One region of the Leucobacter allii genome, then DNA from elsewhere that is predicted to be linked to it. Evidence: riboswitches for the same ligand, from Rfam matches in the RefSeq annotation. Region 1 holds a riboswitch; the other holds the start of a gene.
The links. A riboswitch is a leader RNA that binds a small molecule or an ion and turns the genes downstream of it on or off. The one in region 1 is predicted to bind thiamine pyrophosphate.

Region 1 (8,588 bases):
GGCCGACGCCGTCTTCCTGCACGGCACCTTCGCCCGGCAGCTCGGCCTCGTCCCGGAGGAGGACGCGATCGCGCTGGAGCAGGATCCGCAGTTCGCGGTGAACCTCGTCGCCCGCGAGGACAACGCCGACTCCCCGGAGGTCCGCGCGCTCGCCGAGGCCTTCCACAGCGATGCCGTGCGCGAGAAGCTCGAGGAGCTGGAGGTGCCCCCGGCGTTCTGAGGCGGTCCCGCCGCGGGGACGCCCGTCGCCGCGGCGGGGATGCGGCGTCGGTCGGACATGCGGCTTCGGTCGGATGCGGCTTCGGTCGGAGATCGGGTCTCGAACGCGGATGCGGCTTCGGTCGGAGAACGGTTCCCGAACGCGGGCGCGGCTTCGGTCGGAGAACGGTTCCCGAACGCGGGCGCGGCTTCGGTCGCAGATGCGGCTTCGGTGAGCCCAATGCGGCGGATCCGGACTCACCGAAGCCGCATCCGTCACCGAAGCCGCGTGACGCACCGCACGTCGCACGTCATACGTTGCGGGTCATGCGTCGCACGTCACACGTTGCGGGTCACGCATTGCGGGTTACACGTCACACGTCGCACGTCACGCATCGCACGTCACACGTCGCAGGCGATGACCTCGTCGGCGAGCGCCCAGGGCTCGTGCGCCGCGAAGAACGCCGCCTCCTGCGCCGCCCAGCGCTCCCAGTGCGGGGCGAAGACGTCGCCGTCCCTGGCGAGCGCCCGCTCCCGTCGCAGCGCCTCGGGGCAGTCCAACCACACGGCGCGGACGCGCTGTCGCGCGGCGCCGGATCCGCCCGCGATCTCGCCGGCGGCGCGCATCGCGGAGACGCGTTCACCGGTGCCGGCGGCGGAGCGCCCCGGCGCCGCCCCGTCGGCATTCCGCCGCGCCGCCGCATCCGCGCGCGCGCGTTCCGCCGCATCCGCGCGCACCCGCGCCGCCGCATCCGCGTCCACCCGCTCCGACCTGCCCGCGCGCACCCGCGCCACCGCGGCCGCGAGATTCGCCGCCGTGAGGGCGCCGCAGCCCTCGATGATGAGCGGAACGCCCGCCGGCACCGGCACGCGCTCGGCGAAGGCCCGCGCCTCCCAGTCGTACCGGCGGTACACGCCCGTGGTGAGCGCCTCGGACACCGCCCGGGATCCCAAGGCGAGACCGTCCCAGCCGGGGTAGAGATCCTCCACGTGCAGCACCGCCGCCGGGCGGCCGTCCGCGCGGAAGCGCTCCGCGATCCGCGCGGCCAGGGAGGTCTTCCCCGACCCCGAGCGACCGTCCAGGATGACGACGTCCACGCCGTGCAGCTCGCGATTCACACCCACGCGATCTCCTCCCGCCGCGGCGCGTCCCCCGCGATGCGCCCCGGCGACCCGATGCCGGCCCCCGAGCGTCCGCCTCCGATCGGCCCGGCTCCCCGGCCCCGAGATCTCCCCCGCCCGCCGAGCCGCAGCCGCCCGCCGAACCGCAGCCGCTCGGCGAGCAGCATGACGGCGGCGGTGAGCGCGCCGAGCACGACGGCCGCAGCGAGCCCGGCGCCGTAGCTGCCCGGTGCCGGGTGCCCGACGAGCTCGGCGATGGCGACGGGCAGTGTCTGCTCCCCCGGCCGCACGAGGAAGGACGTCGCGCCGAACTCGCCGAGCGATGCGGCGAAGGCGAAGCCGAGCGCGAGGCCGGCGGATCGACCGAGCATCGGCAGGTCGATCGTGGCGAGCACGGTGCCGGGCGCCGCGCCGAGCGTGGCGGCCGCGAAGCGCAGCCGCTCGTCGATGCCGCGCAGCACGGGGAGGAGGATCCGGACGACGAGCGGGAGCGCGACGAGGGCCTGCGCGATGGGGATGAGCGCGGCCGAGGTGCGCAGATCCAGCCCGATGCCCAGGGGACGGTGCATCGTGAGCAGCAGTCCGAAGCCGAGCGTCACGGCCGACACCCCGAGCGGAAGCATCACCAGGCCGTCGAAGAGCTCCTGGCTCCTCCTGAGCACGCGCGAGGCCGGTCGGCGCGAGAGCACGAATGCGATGAGGATCCCCAGCGCCATCGCGAGGATCGCGGCGACCGCGGCGATCCGGACGGAGAGCCCGATCGCCGTCAGCACGGGCGCGTCGAGCGGCAGCCCGACCGGGGGCTCGGCGAGCGCCGCGTAGTTGGCCAGCGAGAAGCCGCCGGAGGCATCGCGCAGCGAGCGCAGTACGAGCGCGAGGATCGGCAGCGCGTGCAGCAGGAGCACGGTGAGGCCGAAGACGAGCAGCGCCGGCAGATCGGCGGCGCCCGGGCGCTTGGCGCGGGGCGCGGCGTCGCGGAGCTCGACGGCCCGCTCCCCCGAGCGTCGGAGCCGGGCCGAGACGAGGAGCGCCGCGCCGACGATCGCGAACTGGGCGAGCGAGAGCACGGCCGCGCCGCGGAGGTCGAGGAACTGCACTGTCAGCCGGTAGATCTCGGTCTCGACGTTCGCGAAGGCCCGCCCCCCGAGGATCAGCACGACGCCGAATGATGTCGCGCAGAACAGGAAGACGAGGGCCGCCGCGGAGGCGAGGGCCGGCGCGAGCGCCGGCAGCGTGACGGTCAGCCAGGCGCGGACGTGGCCGGCTCCGAGGATCCGGGCGGCCCGCTCCCCGCTGTCGTCGATCCGCTCCCAGAACCCGCCGACGGTGCGCGCCACGAGCGGGACGTTGAAGAACGCGAGGGCGGCGACGATGGCGGCGAGGCTCCGATCCCAGCCGAGCCACGCCAGCGGACCCCCCGGCCCCACGAGCGCCGAGAATGCGACGCCGACGACGACGGTCGGCAGCACGAAGGGCACCGTGAGGATCCCGCGCAGCAGCGTCCGGCCGGGGAAGTCCAGGCGGTAGAGCGCGTACGCCGCCGGGAGCCCGAGCAGCACCGAGACGACCGTGGCGAGCCCGGCCTGCGCGAGCGTCTGGGCGATGACCCTCCCGGTGCGCGCGGACCCGAAGACCTCGGGGAGCCCGCTCGCGTCGAGGCGCGGGCCTCCGTCGCCATCGGAGACGAAGCCCGTCGCCACGAGCGCGAGCACCGGCCACAGGAAGAACAGCGCGAGGAACGCGAGGGGCAGCGCTGCGGCGAGCGTCCAGCCCGCGACGCCCCACGCGCTCCGGCGCACCGGACTAGAGCCCGATCCGCTCGCTCAGCGTTCGCAGCCAGCCCTCGCGGCCCGCCTCGATGGCGCTCGGCGAGAGGTCGTGGGTGCGGTCCGCCTCGGGCTCGGGCGCGAACTCGGTCCAGGCCGCGGGGAGCTCCACCGCGTCATCGACCGGCGTCATGTACATCGCGTCGGGGATGGTGCGCTGGAACTCCTCGGACACCAGGTAGTCGACGACGGCGCGGGCGCCCGCCTCGTTCGCGGCGCCGGCGAGGACGCCGGCGTACTCGACCTGCCGCGTGCAGGTGTCGAGCAGCGCTCGGGTGCTGCTCGACTCGCCCTCGGCATCGACGGTGAAGGCGGGCGAGGAGGCGTAGGAGACGACGATCGGCAGCGTGCCGCCCTCCCCGCCCTGCGTGAACCGGCCGTAGTAGGCGTCGCTCCAGCCCTGCTCGATGCGCGCCCCGCCGTCGACGAGCCGCTGCCAGTAGTCGGCGAAGCCCGCCTCGCCGAACGCGGCGACCGTGCCGACGAGGAAGGAGGCCCCGGTGGAGGACGCGGTCGGGTCGAGGAGCACCGTGAGGGCGGCGTACTCGGGATCGGCGAGATCCTCGTAGCTCTCCGGCTCGGGCATCCCGGCCTCGGCGAACCACGACGGATCGATGTTCACGCAGGTCGCACCGTGATCGACGGGCACGAGACCCGTCTCGGCGATCGCCTGTGCACCGGCATCGGCGTCCTCCGCCGCGGCGAAGCGGGCCGCGCTCTCCGGGAGCCCCTCCGGCGCGTACGGCGCGACGACGTCGTGCTCCACGAGGCGCGAGGCGAAGATCGTGTCGACTCCGAAGAAGGCGTCGGCGATCGGCGCGCCCTGGGTGAGCACGAGCTTGTTGGTGAGCTCCCCGCCGTCCCCCGCCGAGACGACCTGGACGTCGTAGCCGGTCGCGGCGCTCGCGGCGGCCGCGAACTCCTCGTTCGGGAACGAGTCGTGGACGACGAGCGTCACGGTCTCGCCGCTCGCCGCGTCATCATCGCCGGCGCAGCCCGCGAGCGATGCTCCGAGGGCGAGGGCGACGAGCGTGGCGGCGATGCGGGATCGACGGGACTTCAGGAGCGTGCGTGCAGGCAACATCGAGGCTTCCTTCCTCCGCTGGCATGAACCAGATCAGGTTGAACGGTCGGAGCTCGCGTGCTCCCTCTCAGCCCCGCGCGTCGGGACTCCCGTGGATTGCCCCGCCAGCTTAGCGCCCGCGCGGCGGGAACCGCCAACCGCGGCGCGCGCGCCGCTCCTCGGGCGCCTCCGTCTCGCCCTCGGGGCGAACGGCGCTGTCCCAGGCGTAGGCGCGGAGGATCTCCGCCGTCTCGGCCTCCTCGGCGTCAGCGGTCCCGTCGGTCTCGGCGTCCGCCGCCTCGGCCGCTTCGACGTCGAACGCCTCGGTGTCGAACGCCTCGGTGTCGATCGACTCCGTGCCGATCGCCGCGGTGTCGATCGACTCCGTGCCGATCGTGCTCGTGTCGATCGTGCTCGTGTCGAACGCTTCCGCGCCGAACTCGCCGGCCGCGATCTCGCCGACCGCCGGCTCCGAGTCGGGATCGGCCGGCTCGGCCTCCGTCGTGGCGACGGCGACCGCGACCGCGTCGCCGCCGCGACCGGATGCCCGGGGATCCGCGGGATCGGGGCGGCCGACCGTCTCCGCGCGCCCCACCAGATCCGAGAGGTCGACCGTCGCCTCGGCGTCCGGACCGCCTCGCGCGCGGGCGCCCGCGAGCCGCTGCAGCGCCTCCGTCCCGGGCAGCGCGGCGGGCAGCGCCTCCCGCACGCGGGAGAGGTCGGCACGCCCGGCCGCCGCGCCGAGCAGCAGCCCGACGCCGAGCTCGGCGGCGGCGAGCCCGCCCGCGAGCCAGGGGGACGCACCGGCGGACTGGAGCCGGTCGGGGCCGAGCGCGCCCGAGGCGAGCGCCGAGATCCCCGCGACCCCGAGCCCCGCGAGCAGGGCGGCGACGACCGGCATCGCGAGCGCGACGGGCCAGCTCGCGCGCCGCAGTTCGTCGCGCCGGGCGAAGAGCAGAGCGACGCCGATGCCGGCGACGACGAGCAGCGCGGGCGCGATCGCGCCCCAGGCCCCCCAGCCGTCGGGCACCGCGCCGAACAGGGGCAGCGCCGGCAGGGGGCCGAGCAGGGTCTCGAAGGGACTCACCGAGCTCCCCGCGCCGATCGCGAAGCCCGCGCCGCTCAGCCACGCGAGCGCCCAGGTCACGGCGACGGGCAGCAGGGCGAGCTGGGCGAGGAACACCAGCACGGAGCCGAGCGGGTCGAGCTGGAGACTCTGCGTGAGCGCGATGACCTCGCCGTAGCCCGCCACGCACGCGACGGCGGTGGCGATCGCGGCGAGCCCGACGGCCGCCGCGAGTCCCGCGGTCGCGATCCGCAGGGTCTCGGCCGCGCGAGCGGGGAGGGCGGCGACGCCCCGCACGCCGACCCACTCGAGACCGCGCTGCAGCGCACGGAGGCTCGCCGCCCACCAGGGATGCGCGTCACGTGCCGCGCGGAGCACGAAGGCGGCGCCCGCCACGAGTGCGTATGCCGCTGCAGGCATGAGCGTCGCCGCCCACGCCGGCGCGCCGAGCAGCGGGGCGGCCAGCAGTGCGACGGCGAACGCGACGGCACCGAAGCCGATCGTACCGCCGAGCACGCCCGCGGCGCCGGTGCCGCCCCGACGCCCGAAGCGCCACCCCGCGCGTCCCGCGAGCGCGGCCGTGAGCAGGGTGATTCCGAGCGGCATGAGGGTGACCGTGAAACTCAGCTCCTCGGCGGCGAAGCCCCAGCCGAGCATCGCCTCGGCGCTGAGCGAGAAGGCGAGCGGCACGCCGTGCGCGAGGAGCCAGATCCCCCCAACCGCCGCGGCGACGGCGCTCGGCTCCGCGGACAGCCGGAACGTCACCGCCCAGAGCAGCACGGCGGGGACGGCGACGACGACGAGGCCGGCGAGCGCGACGGCGACGGCCTCGATCGCGGCGATCGTCGCGGTCACAATGGATCTCATCGACGGAAAGCTTACTCTGCGCGGCTCAGGCGGCGCCGTGGATGAGATCCAGGATCCCGTCCTCGAGCCCCTGGAACTCCGCGGTGCGCTCCGACGCGAGCGTGCGCGGTCGCGGGATCGGCACGTCCACGATCCGCTGCACGCGCCCGGGACGCGGGCTCATCACGACGACCCGATCGCTCGTCACAACGGCCTCGCCGATGTCGTGGGTGACGAGGAGCACGGTGAGCCGATGGCGTTCCCAGACCTCGAGGAGGAGCTCCTGCATGGTGCGTCGTGTGAGCGCGTCGAGGGCTCCGAACGGCTCGTCCATGAGGAGGATGTCTGGGCCATAGCTCAGGGAGCGCGCGAGCGCCACCCGCTGCTGCATGCCCCCGGAGAGCTGCGCAGGGAAGGCCTCCTCGAAACCTGCAAGGCCGACGAGGCTGAGGAACTCCCTGGCCCGCTCGGCCCGCTCGGCACGCGTGAGACCGGCTTCGCCGCGCAGTGCGAACTCGACGTTGCGCTGCACGCTCAGCCACGGCATGAGCGTCGCGTGCTGGAATACGACGCCGCGGTCCCGCCCCGGCCCGGTGATCGCCCGGCCGTCGACCTCGAGCGTTCCGGCGGTGGGCGGTTCGAGTCCGGCGATGAGGGAGAGCAGCGTCGACTTGCCGCACCCGGAGGCGCCGACGATCGAGACGAACTCGTTCTCCGCGACGGCGAGGTCGACGCCCTCGAGCGCCGTGACGGCGCCGAACCGCTTCACGATCCCCGCGACGCGCAGCTTCGGCTCCGCGGAGGTGGTCTCGTCGATCATGCGCGACCCTCCTGATAGGCGAACAGACGGCGCCCCGCACCGCGCATGAGCTGGTCGAGGATCAGGCCGAGCACGCCGAGCACGAGGACGTAGCCGATGATGAGCTCCGTCTCGAAGAAGCGCTGCGCGACCGTGATGCGGAAGCCCATGCCGCTCGACGCCGCGACGAGCTCCGCGACCACGAGCCAGGTCCACGCCCAGCCGAGCGTGATGCGCAGAGCGTCCCAGATGCGCGGCATCGCCGAGGGCACCACGATGCGGGTGAGCAGTGCGAACCAGCCGAGCCCGAGCGTCTCCCCGAGGCTCACGAGCGTGCGCGGGGTGCGCCGCACGGCGTCGGCGACCATGAGGACCTGCTGGAAGAAGGTGCCCATCCAGATGATGAGGAACTTCTGGCTCTCCTCGATCCCGACCCACACGATCGTCAGCGGCACGAACGCCACGACCGGCATGTACCTGATGAAGTCCATGAGCGGCTCGAGGGCCGCCTCGACGCGGGCGTTGACGCCCATGAGCGTCCCGATGGGCACGGCCATCACGGTCGCGAGCGCGAACCCCACGAGGATCCGGAAGGCGCTCACCCCGATGTCGGCCCAGAGCTCGCCGTTCGCCGCCTGCGCGCCGAGCGCACCGAGCACCTCGCCGGGGCCGGGCAGGAACATCGGATCGACGACGCCGAGCGCCGTGACGAGCCACCAGGCGCCGATGAGCACGACGAAGGCTGCGACGGCGGTCGTCAGGTACGCGGCTCTGCCGATGGGGCGCCCGATGCGCATGCGGTGCTACTCCCCCAGGAACTCGGTGCGGATCGCCGTGCTCGCGTCGACATCGCCCGAGATCAGGCCGATCCGCTCGGCGACGGCCGCGAGCGCGGGCAGCGTCTCCTCGGCGTAGGCGCCGGTGAGCTCGTCGCGGTTCTCGGCGAGCGTGTAGTAGTGGACGCCGTCGAAGGCCGTCTCGAGGTCGGCCACGTCGGAACCGACGCCGGCGGCGATGATGCCGCGCGCGGTCTCGGTGTCGGACTCGGTGAACGCCACCGCGTCGTCCCAGGCGGCGAGCACCTCGCTCACCTCGTCGGGGCGCTCGTCGAGCACGTCGTTGCGCACGACGAGGACGTCGGTGATGAGTCCGGGGTACTCGCCGGCCGTGGCGACGGCGCTCACCCCGGCGTCGGCGCCGAGCGCCTCGCTGACATAGGGCTCGTAGGTGACGCCCGCGTCGACCCGCCCCGCGAGCAGCATGGGCGCGACCTTGTCGGCGGAGGCCTCGACGACCTCGATGTCGTCGAAGGAGAGCCCCGCCTCCTCGAGGGCCTCGGCGAGCAGGATCTCGCTCGTCGCGCCGCGCTCGAACGCGACGGACTTGCCCGCGAGATCGGCCACCTCCTCGACGCCCGCGCCGCTGAGGATCGCGTCGGCGGTCGTCGCGGAGTCGAGCATGAGGACGATCGACACGTCGACCCCCTCCTCGATGAACTGGAGTGCCGCCTGCGCGCCGACGTTCGCCATGTCCAGACGCCCGGCGGCGAGCGCCGCATTGACGTCCGCGTCGGCGTTGAAGCTGGACAGCTCGACGTCGACGCCGCGATCCTCGAAGAAGCCCTGCTCGTCCGCGACGTACCACTGCCCGTAGCCGAGCCAGGGCTGC
Region 2 (8,588 bases), 290 kb from region 1:
GCGTCGGCGCCGGGGCCGGCGCCGCGGCGCTCAGCCTCCTGGAGTTCCGCGGCGCCGACGGACGGACGCGCTGGTCGGCCGGGCACGACGGATCCGTGCTGGCGGCGAGTACGGCAGCCGTGGTCCGCGCCGCTGGCACGGCAGTGGTCCGCGCCGCGGGCGCAGGTGCGGGCGTCGACACGGGCGCGGGGGTCGACACGGGCGCGGGGGTTCGCGTCGGCGCGGGCGCCGACTGAGCCGGGCCGTCGGCGGCGCGGGGCGACCGCGCCGCCTCCCGCGACCCGCGTGTCTCGCGGCGTCGCCCGGCGCCCGCGGCGTCGCTCGGCGCCGGGAGCCGCCCGTGGTTCAGGCGGGGCCCTGAGCCACCGGCGTCCCCGGCATCGCCGCGGCGCGCAGCAGCGCGTGCACCCGCTCCTCGAGGCCGGGCACCCGGGGATCGGCGCGGAAGCCGTCGCCGCGGGGGATGTCCCGCGTCACGCCGACCTCCCCCGCGATCCGCCCGCCGCCGAGCACGAGCACCCGGTCGGCCATCCGCACCGCCTCGCGGATGTCGTGGGTGATGAAGAGCGCGCTCCACCCCTGCGAATCCCAGATCCCGAGCAGCCAGCGCTGCAGCTCGTCGCGCGTGATCGCATCGAGCGCGCCGAACGGCTCGTCGAGCAGCAGCACCGGGCGCTGCTGCACGACCGTGCGCAGGAACGACACCCGCTGCCGCATGCCGCCCGACAGCTGCCGCGGGAAGCGATCCTCGGTCCCGGCGAGCCCGAAGGCGTCGAAGAGCGCCCCGGCCCGGCGGCGCGCCTCCGCACGCGGGAGACCCGCCACCTCGAGACCGATCGCCGCGTTGTCGAGGATGCGGCGCCACGGCAGGAGCACGTCGCGCTGCGGCATGTAGGCGAACGGCCGACCGGCTTCGGCGGTGGCCGCCCCGCCGTAGCGGATCTCCCCGGCGTCGGGCCGCTGCGCCCCGGTGAGCAGGCTCAGCAGCGTCGACTTGCCGCAGCCGCTCGGGCCAACGACGGCGACGATCTCCCCAGGGGCCACGTCGAACGAGACGTCCGCGAGCACGGTGCGCGCGCCGAAGCGCTTCGCGATCCCGCGCAGCTGCAGGCCGTCGCTCACCGCTCGCGCCCCTGCTCGATGCGCAGCCACGGCGCGCCGTACCGCTCGCAGAGGACGACGAGCGCGTAGAGGGCCAGCGTGAGGAGCGTGCTCACGGCGACCGCCGCGAGCACGAGGTCGGTGCGGAACACGTGCTTCGCGGACTGCATGTAGACGCCGAGCCCCGCGACGGCGCCGGCGTACTCCGCGAAGATCGCACCGACCACCGCGTAGGTGATCGAGATGCGCAGCGCGGAGAAGAAGGACGGCACCGAGGCCGGCAGGCGGATCATGCGGAAGACGCGGGCCCGAGACGCGCCCATCGAGCGCAGCAGATGCTCCGCCTCGGGATCGGCGGATTCGAAGCCGCGCAGGAAGCCGACGACCATGGGGAAGAAGGTCACGAACGCGACGAGGAGCACCTTCGGCAGCAGCCCGAAACCGAACCACAGCACCACGAGCGGCGCGAGCGCGATGAGCGGCAGGGTCTGGCTCACCACGAGGAGCGGCAGGAGTGCGCTGCGCAGCGCCGTCGACGCGTCGAGGAGCGCGGCGGTCGTGAAGGCGACGGTGACCGAGAGCGCGAAACCGGCGATCGTGGCGGTGAGCGTCGGCAGGGTGTGTCCGAGAAGCGCGGCCCGCTCGGCCACCCCCGAGGCCACGACGCGGCTCGGCGCCGGCAGCACGTCGGCCGGCACGAGTCCCGCCGCGGCGACCGTTTGCCAGATGCCGAGCAGCACGAGGAACGCGAGGATCGGGGCGAGCACGGCGCCGACGCCCCGCCCTCCGCCCGCAACGGACCGGAGGCTCACCCGAGCAGCTCGTCGGTGTAGTACGCACCCCAGTCGGGCTCCTCGGCCAGCGGCTTCCCCTCCGCGTCGACGAGGAAGCCGCCGTCGAAGAGGAACGCGCCGAAGGCCGCCCAGGCCTCGGGGTCCGCGGCGCCGATGGCGCGATCCTCCGATACGAGGTATCCGTCCTGCGCGAGCATCTCCGCGCTCCGGTGCACGAGCTCCTGGGCGGTGCCCAGGGTGTCAGGGTTCGCCGCGATGAGGAGCTCGGCGGCCTCGTCGGGATGCGCGGCGGCGTAGGCGTAGCCGCGGGCGGTCGCCTGCACGAACGCTGCGGCTTCCTCGGGATGGCCCTCCACGTAGGCCTCGCTCGAGACGATGCCCGTGGACTGCTGCTCGGGCACCCCGAAGTCCTGGTAGCGGAACTGCCGATAGGGGGCGCCCTCGAGCTCGGCCTGCAGTCCCTCCCAGGTCGCGACCGAGAGCGTGAAGTCGATGCGCCCCTGCGCCAGCGCCTCGTAGGCCCCGGTATCGAGCACGACCTCGGTGAACTCCCCGGCGCCTCCGTCACCCGCGATCGTCGCCGTGGCGAGCGCCGTGTACAGCGGCGAGCCGAACCCGCCGAACGTCGCCCCGTCGAGCTCGGCGGGGCGGGAGAACTCGTCGCGGTCCCCCGCCACGACGAGGCGTCCGGTGTCGTGCTGCGTCACCCGGTAGACCGAGATCAGGTCGAGCCCCGCCGTGCGCGCGATCTGCACGCTCGACTGGCCGCCGATCCCGAAATCGGCCTCGCCCGCGGATACGAGCTGCGTCGCGGCGGTCGAGCCGTAGGGCAGGATCTCGACGTCGAGGCCGGCGTCGGCGTAGTACCCGAGCGCATCGGCGACGTAGACGCCGATGTGGTTCGTGTTCGGCGCCCAGTCGAGCGCGAAGGTGACGGTGGACCCCCCGGCGGGGTCGGCGGCGGGATCGGCTCCCGCCGGATCGGTCGGCGCGCAGCCGGCGAGGCCGAGCGCGGCCGCGAGCGCGGCGGCGGTGAGCGCGGTGGTGGTGACGCGGCCGGCGGTGCGGCGCGCGGTGTTCGGTCGACGCATGGAAGCGTGCCCCTGTTCTCTCGGTGGGCACGGGTGCGAAAAGAGTGTCTCCCTGCGCTGGCATGATCCAGATCAGGTTCGACGGTCGAAGGTTGATGACCTTCCTCTCAGCCCGGCCTACCGGACTCCCGTGTGCCCCCAGGCTAGCAGCCTCGCGCGGGGGCCGCCGCCCGGCTCCGCTTCCCTCGTTCCGCCACGGACTCCCCGCCCTCATCGCCCTCCTCGGCCTCCACGCCCTCGCCGCCTTCATCGAGCTCGCCGAGAATGACGCGAATGGGCCTCATTCGCGCATGAAACCCCGGAATGCGTGATTTCCGAACGCCGACGGGCGCTCCGCACGGGGCCTGGCGCACGGGCGGGGCCTGGCGCACGGGCAGGGCCGGGCGCACGGGCGGGGCCTGGCGCACGGGCAGGGCCGGGCGCCGACGGGCGCTCCGCACGGCCCCGGGCGCACGCGCGCGCGGGCGATCCCCTAGGGTGGTGGCGTGACCTCATCGATGACCCCGCAGCAGTACGGCGTCGGCGCCCGCTTCACGCTGTCCGTGTACGACTCCGACTACGTGCGGATCATCCTGGACGCGCTCGCCGCCGCGGACGCGGCGGGCCTCGTCGTCGAGACGAACGACATCTCGACCTTCGTGAGCGGGGCGGAGCAGCGCGTGCTCGAGTACCTGGCCGCCGTCATCGGAGCCGCGGCGGCGAGCGGGGCGCACCTCTCCGCCGCGATCCTGCTCTCCCGCGGCTGCCCGGGCGAGCTCCAGTGCGCGCTTCCCCCCGGGGTGCCCGCGCTCGGCGCCGCCCCCGTCTCCCTCGCCGGCACGGGCGTGCGCGCGCGGGCTCACTGGTCCCTCTACCCCCTCCTCGACGCCGGACCGGCCGAACCGGCAGTTCCGGCCGAACGGACCGAACCGGCCGCACCGGAAACGACCGCCCCCGCGGCATCCGCGGACGGGTCACCGGAGCAGGCCCCCGACAGGCACCTGGAGCACATGGCCCCCATCTACGCGGCGATCGAGGCGGCGAAGCGCGACGGGATCTACGCAGGATCCGACCATTACGCGACCCGTCTCGACGGCGATCTCGCGGCCGTCCTCGAGACCGTCGCGAACGCCTGGATCGGCGTCGGCGCGTCCGTGCAGCACGTCGTCACCCATCTCACCGTCTCGGTGAACAGCCCGACGCCGGTCAGCGACTGAGCGCGAGGTCGGCGCGGTCGGTAATGATCCCGTCGACGCCGCGGGCGACGAGCGCCCGCATCCGCGCGGGATCGTTCACCGTCCACACGTGCACCTCGACGCCGTGCCGGTGCGCGGCATCGACGACGCGCGGCGTGAGCACGGGCACGATCCCCTGCCGCTCCGGGATCTGCAGCGCGTCGATCCCCGCGAGGGCCCGGGCGACGCGCGCGCGGGAGCCGGAGGCGACCGCGAGCAGCACGCGTACGATGCCGCCGCGACCCGGGGCGGTCGCCGGTCGCACGGAGCCGGGGACGGCGGCCGCGGCGGCGAGCGCGGCGCGCCTCAGCGCCTCGGAGAAGCTCGTCACGAGGACGCGATGCGCTTGCCCGGCCGCGATCCGCCCGACGCCCGCGGCCGCTTCCGCGGCCTTCACGTCGACGTTGAATCGCGCGTCCGGGAACTCGGCGAGCGCCTCGTCGAGGGTGAGGAGGCCGCCGCGCCCCGCCAGCAGCGCACCGAGCTCCGCGTGCGTGAGATCGGCGACACGGCGGGGGTCGCCGGCGACGCGCCCGAGCTCCGCGTCGTGCACGAGCACGATCTCCCCGTCCCGCGTGGCCCGGCAGTCCGTCTCGAGGTAGCGCGCCCCCGCGGCCAGCGCGGCGCGGAAGGCGGCCCGGGTGTTCTCGGCGACGCCCCGCGCGGCATCCGCCGGTCGCACGAGCCCGCGGTGCGCGAGGACGCGCGGACGGACCGGGTCGGCGAGATACGGATGGGCCACGGCGGCCCGCTAGACGGACGCGGTGAGGATCTGCCTCGCCTGGTGCACGAGTTCCGGCTCCGTCACGAGGTCGTAGCGCGTCGCGACCATCTGCATGACCGAGGAGAAGTCGCGGCGGTTGCGGTTGAGCGCGTAGGAGAGCACGCCGAAGAGCATGCCGAAGCCCGCGCCGATCACCACGGCGGCGGCGAAGACGCCGAGGATCGCCGCGTTGTCCGGCTGGAAGATGAAGAGCAGCAGCCCCAGGAAGAGCCCCAGATACGCCCCGGAGAGCGCGCCCATGAGGGCGATCCTGCCGTAGGTGAGCCGACCCGTGACCCGCTCGACGCTGCGCACGTCGTTGCCGACGATGCTGATCTGCTGCACCGGGAAGCTCGCCCGCGCGAGCACGTCGACGGCGTGCTTCGCGTCCTCGTAGCGGTCGTACGTCGACACGATCTCGCCCTTCGGGATCTCGGGCATCAGCTGCTGACGGGCCCTGCCGCCCGGCGTGGGGGTGCTCATGCCTCGATTCTGCCACCTCGGGCCGCGTGGCACCCGCCCGAAGCGCGGGATCGGTTCAGCGCTCCGCGAACCCGACAACGGCCTGCGGGTAGCCGGGGATCGGGATCGCGCGCTCGCCGTCGCCGTCGAGCGCGATCAGCGTGATCCCGTCCCACCCCTCGTCCCGCGTGTTGCCGCCGGCGACGGCGGCGTACTCCGCGCCGTCGCCATCGCGCCAGAGCGCCACCGTCTCGTGCGGCACGGCGAGGGGCACGACGCGCTCCGCCCCCGTGTCCACGTCGAGGATCGAGAGGTTCGGCGCCCCCGTCGCGCTGCCGAAGGCGCCCGTGCCGACGGTGAGCAGGCGCCGCCCCGCGAGCGCCGTGCCGTGCGCGTGCGAGTTCGCGGCGCTCGGGATCGCGGCGGCGTCGCCGGTGCGGGGATCCAGCCGGAGGACCACCTGCCCCTGGAACGGCAGCAGGATCGACGCGGCGCCCGCGCCGTCCTCCGCATCGGCGCCCGCATCGACCGCTCCGTAATGCGGCTTCTCCCAGGAGGCGAGACCGCCCTCCTCCCCGAACGGCGCGACGCGGTGCTGCACGGCGGTGAAGTCCGCCGTATCGACGACGGTGACGGTGAAGCCGTCGTGATCCACGCTCGCGACCCAGGCCCCTGCAGGGTCCGCGAGCACGTCGAAGGGGCGCGCGCCCACCGGCGCCGAGCGGGCGAACGCGCCCGCCTCGACGTCGTACTCCTCGAGGTGCCAGCTGCCGTCTCCTGGCGCCACCGCGACGGCGACGCTGGCGCCGTCGGCTGCGACGGCGAGACCGAGCCCGCCCGGACGGTACTCCCCCGCCCCGATCTCGGCTGCGGGGTGCAGATAGGGGACGAGCGCGGTCCGCCGGCGCGCCCGGAGATCGAGCACCGCGAGCCCCTCGGCGGTGGCCGCGTAGCCCACGCGCCCGTCCGGGCTCGTGCCGACGCCCCAGGGGGACGCCCCGGCCGCGATCCGCTGCACGGCCTCCGCGTCGGGCAGCGCCGGATCGATCACCGCGACCTCGGCGGCGTGCGCGAGCGAGGCGAGCAGGAGCACCGGCGCGGGCGCCGGTTCGGGTGCCGGATCGGGTGCCGGGTCGGGACGCGGCTCCGCGGGAGCCGGGTCGTCCGGCTCCGGAGCGCAGCCGGCGAGGAGCGCCGCGGTCCCGGCGAGGCCGAGCAGCGCGGCGGCGCCGAGCACGCCGCGGCGGGAGGGGTGCGCAGTCATGCTCCCAGCCTCTCGCAGATGCCGCAGCGGCGCATCTCCGCTCGGAGCGGTAGCGTAGTGGCGTGAGTACTTCCAGGGTCTTCGTCGGGCGCCTCGCCGGGCGCGGGGTGTTCGATCCGGTCGGCGACCGGATCGGGAAGGTGCGGGACGTGCTGGTGGTCTTCCGCGCCGCGGGACTGCCGCGCGTCGTCGGCCTCATCGTGGAGATCCCGGGGAAGCGCCGCGTCTTCGTCCCCATCGGCCGCGTCACCTCCATCGGCTCGGGCCAGGTGATCACCACCGGCCTCATCAACGTGCGGCGGTTCGAGCAGCGCGGCGGCGAGACCCGCATGATCGCCGAGCTCATCGGGCGCGAGGTGCATCTCGCGCCCGAGCGCGCGGGCGGTCCCGCGGCGTCGGCGCGCATCGAGGACGCCGCCATCGAGCGCAGCCAGAACGGCGAGTGGGTGGTGTCCGAGGTGTTCGTGCGGCTGCCGAAGCCCGCGGCGCCCTTCAGCCGCGGCGACGCGCGCACGGTGCGCTGGACGGACCTGCGCGTGCCGAGCAGTTCGCCCGGCACGCAGTCGGCTGAGCTGCTCATCCAGACGCTCGTCGACCTCAAGCCCGCAGACCTGGCCGAGGCGCTGCTCGAGTTGCCGCGGCCCCGGATGCTCGAGGTCATCGACGAGCTGCCCGACGACCGGGTCGCCGACGCGCTCGAGGAGATGAGCGAGCAGGACCAGCTCGCCCTGCTCGCCCAGCTCCCCTCGGATCGCGTCGCCGAGGTGCTCGACCGCATGGAGCCGGACGACGCCGCCGACCTCATCTCCGCGCTCCCCGCGGCCCGCGGCGAGGAGCTCCTCGACCTCATGGACCCGGAGGAGGCGGAGGACGTGCGCCGCCTCCTCGAGTACGACGCGGACACCGCGGGCGGGCTCATGAGCCCCTCCCCGATCGTGCTCTCGGGCGAGTCGAGCGTCGCCGAGGGGCTCGCCATGATCCGGCGCGCCGAGATCCCGCCCGCGATGGCGTCCGCCGTCTACGTCACGCATCCGCCCTACGAGACCCCGACAGGCGAGTACATCGGCCTCGCGCACTTCCAGCGCATGCTGCGCTTCCCGCCGCACGAGCGCCTCGTGTCGCTCATCGACACCGAGATCGAGGCGGTCCCCGTCGACGCGAGCGCGGCGGAGGTCTCCCGGAGGCTGGCCAGCTACGACCTCGTGGCCATGCCCGTGGTCGACGATCAGCAGCGGCTCGTCGGCGTCGTCACCGTCGACGACGTGCTCGACCACCTGCTGCCCGACGACTGGCGCCACGCCGACGACGAGCCCGGGGACGGGGGTGCGCGGTGAGCCTGTTCAGACGCGATCCCGGGCTCGACGCGCCGCTCGCCGCCGGCGGGCGCGCCGCGCGCGGCGACTCCCGCGGCAACGAGCGCTTCGGGCGCTGGACGGAGAGCATCGCCCGCGGCATGGGCACGCCCTGGTTCCTCCTGCTGCTCAGCCTCTTCTGCGCCGCCTGGCTCGCCTGGAACGCCTTCGGCCCCGATGACTGGCGCTTCGACTCGGCGGCCCTCGGCTTCACCGCCCTCACGCTGATCCTCTCCCTGCAGGCCTCCTACGCGGCCCCGATGATCCTGCTCGCGCAGAACCGGCAGGACGACCGCGACCGCGTGCAGATCGAGCAGGATCGCCAGCGCGCCGAGCGGAATCTCGCCGACACGGAGTTCCTCGCCCGCGAGGTGGTGGCGCTGCGCCTCGCGCTCAAGGAGCTGCCGGATCGCGACTTCGTGCGGCAGGAGCTCAAGGCGCTGCTCGCCGAGCTCGACGCCGAGTCCGAGGAGACGCCGCCCACCGAGGAGCCCGCGGTCGGCGAGGACCCGGGCGCCGTGAGGCCGCCGGGATCCCCGGACGACCC

Region 2: linked by a shared signal. The riboswitch ahead of MUN78_RS05480 (ABC transporter substrate-binding protein) and the one ahead of MUN78_RS04015 (thiamine ABC transporter substrate-binding protein) in region 1 are both predicted to bind thiamine pyrophosphate.

The regions. Positions count from the first base shown of each region.
Region 1 covers NZ_CP095045.1:879,101-887,688, reverse strand. Annotated here, with positions in the region: gene MUN78_RS04030 (MetQ/NlpA family ABC transporter substrate-binding protein) at 1-220, shown strand, start outside; gene MUN78_RS04025 (nucleoside/nucleotide kinase family protein) at 601-1,323, opposite strand; gene MUN78_RS04020 (ABC transporter permease) at 1,314-3,119, opposite strand; gene MUN78_RS04015 (thiamine ABC transporter substrate-binding protein) at 3,124-4,230, opposite strand; TPP riboswitch at 4,224-4,333, opposite strand; gene MUN78_RS04010 (cell division protein PerM) at 4,340-6,142, opposite strand; gene MUN78_RS04005 (ABC transporter ATP-binding protein) at 6,168-6,941, opposite strand; gene MUN78_RS04000 (ABC transporter permease) at 6,938-7,717, opposite strand; gene MUN78_RS03995 (aliphatic sulfonate ABC transporter substrate-binding protein) at 7,724-8,588, opposite strand, start outside.
Region 2 covers NZ_CP095045.1:1,171,542-1,180,129, reverse strand. Annotated here, with positions in the region: gene MUN78_RS05495 (2-isopropylmalate synthase) at 1-236, shown strand, start outside; gene MUN78_RS05490 (ABC transporter ATP-binding protein) at 346-1,122, opposite strand; gene MUN78_RS05485 (ABC transporter permease) at 1,119-1,913, opposite strand; gene MUN78_RS05480 (ABC transporter substrate-binding protein) at 1,910-2,986, opposite strand; TPP riboswitch at 3,019-3,128, opposite strand; gene MUN78_RS05475 (Ykof family thiamine-binding protein) at 3,472-4,182, shown strand; gene MUN78_RS05470 (glycerophosphodiester phosphodiesterase family protein) at 4,172-4,942, opposite strand; gene MUN78_RS05465 (YflT domain-containing protein) at 4,952-5,446, opposite strand; gene MUN78_RS05460 (YncE family protein) at 5,502-6,689, opposite strand; gene MUN78_RS05455 (magnesium transporter MgtE N-terminal domain-containing protein) at 6,752-8,023, shown strand; gene MUN78_RS05450 (DUF1003 domain-containing protein) at 8,020-8,588, shown strand, end outside.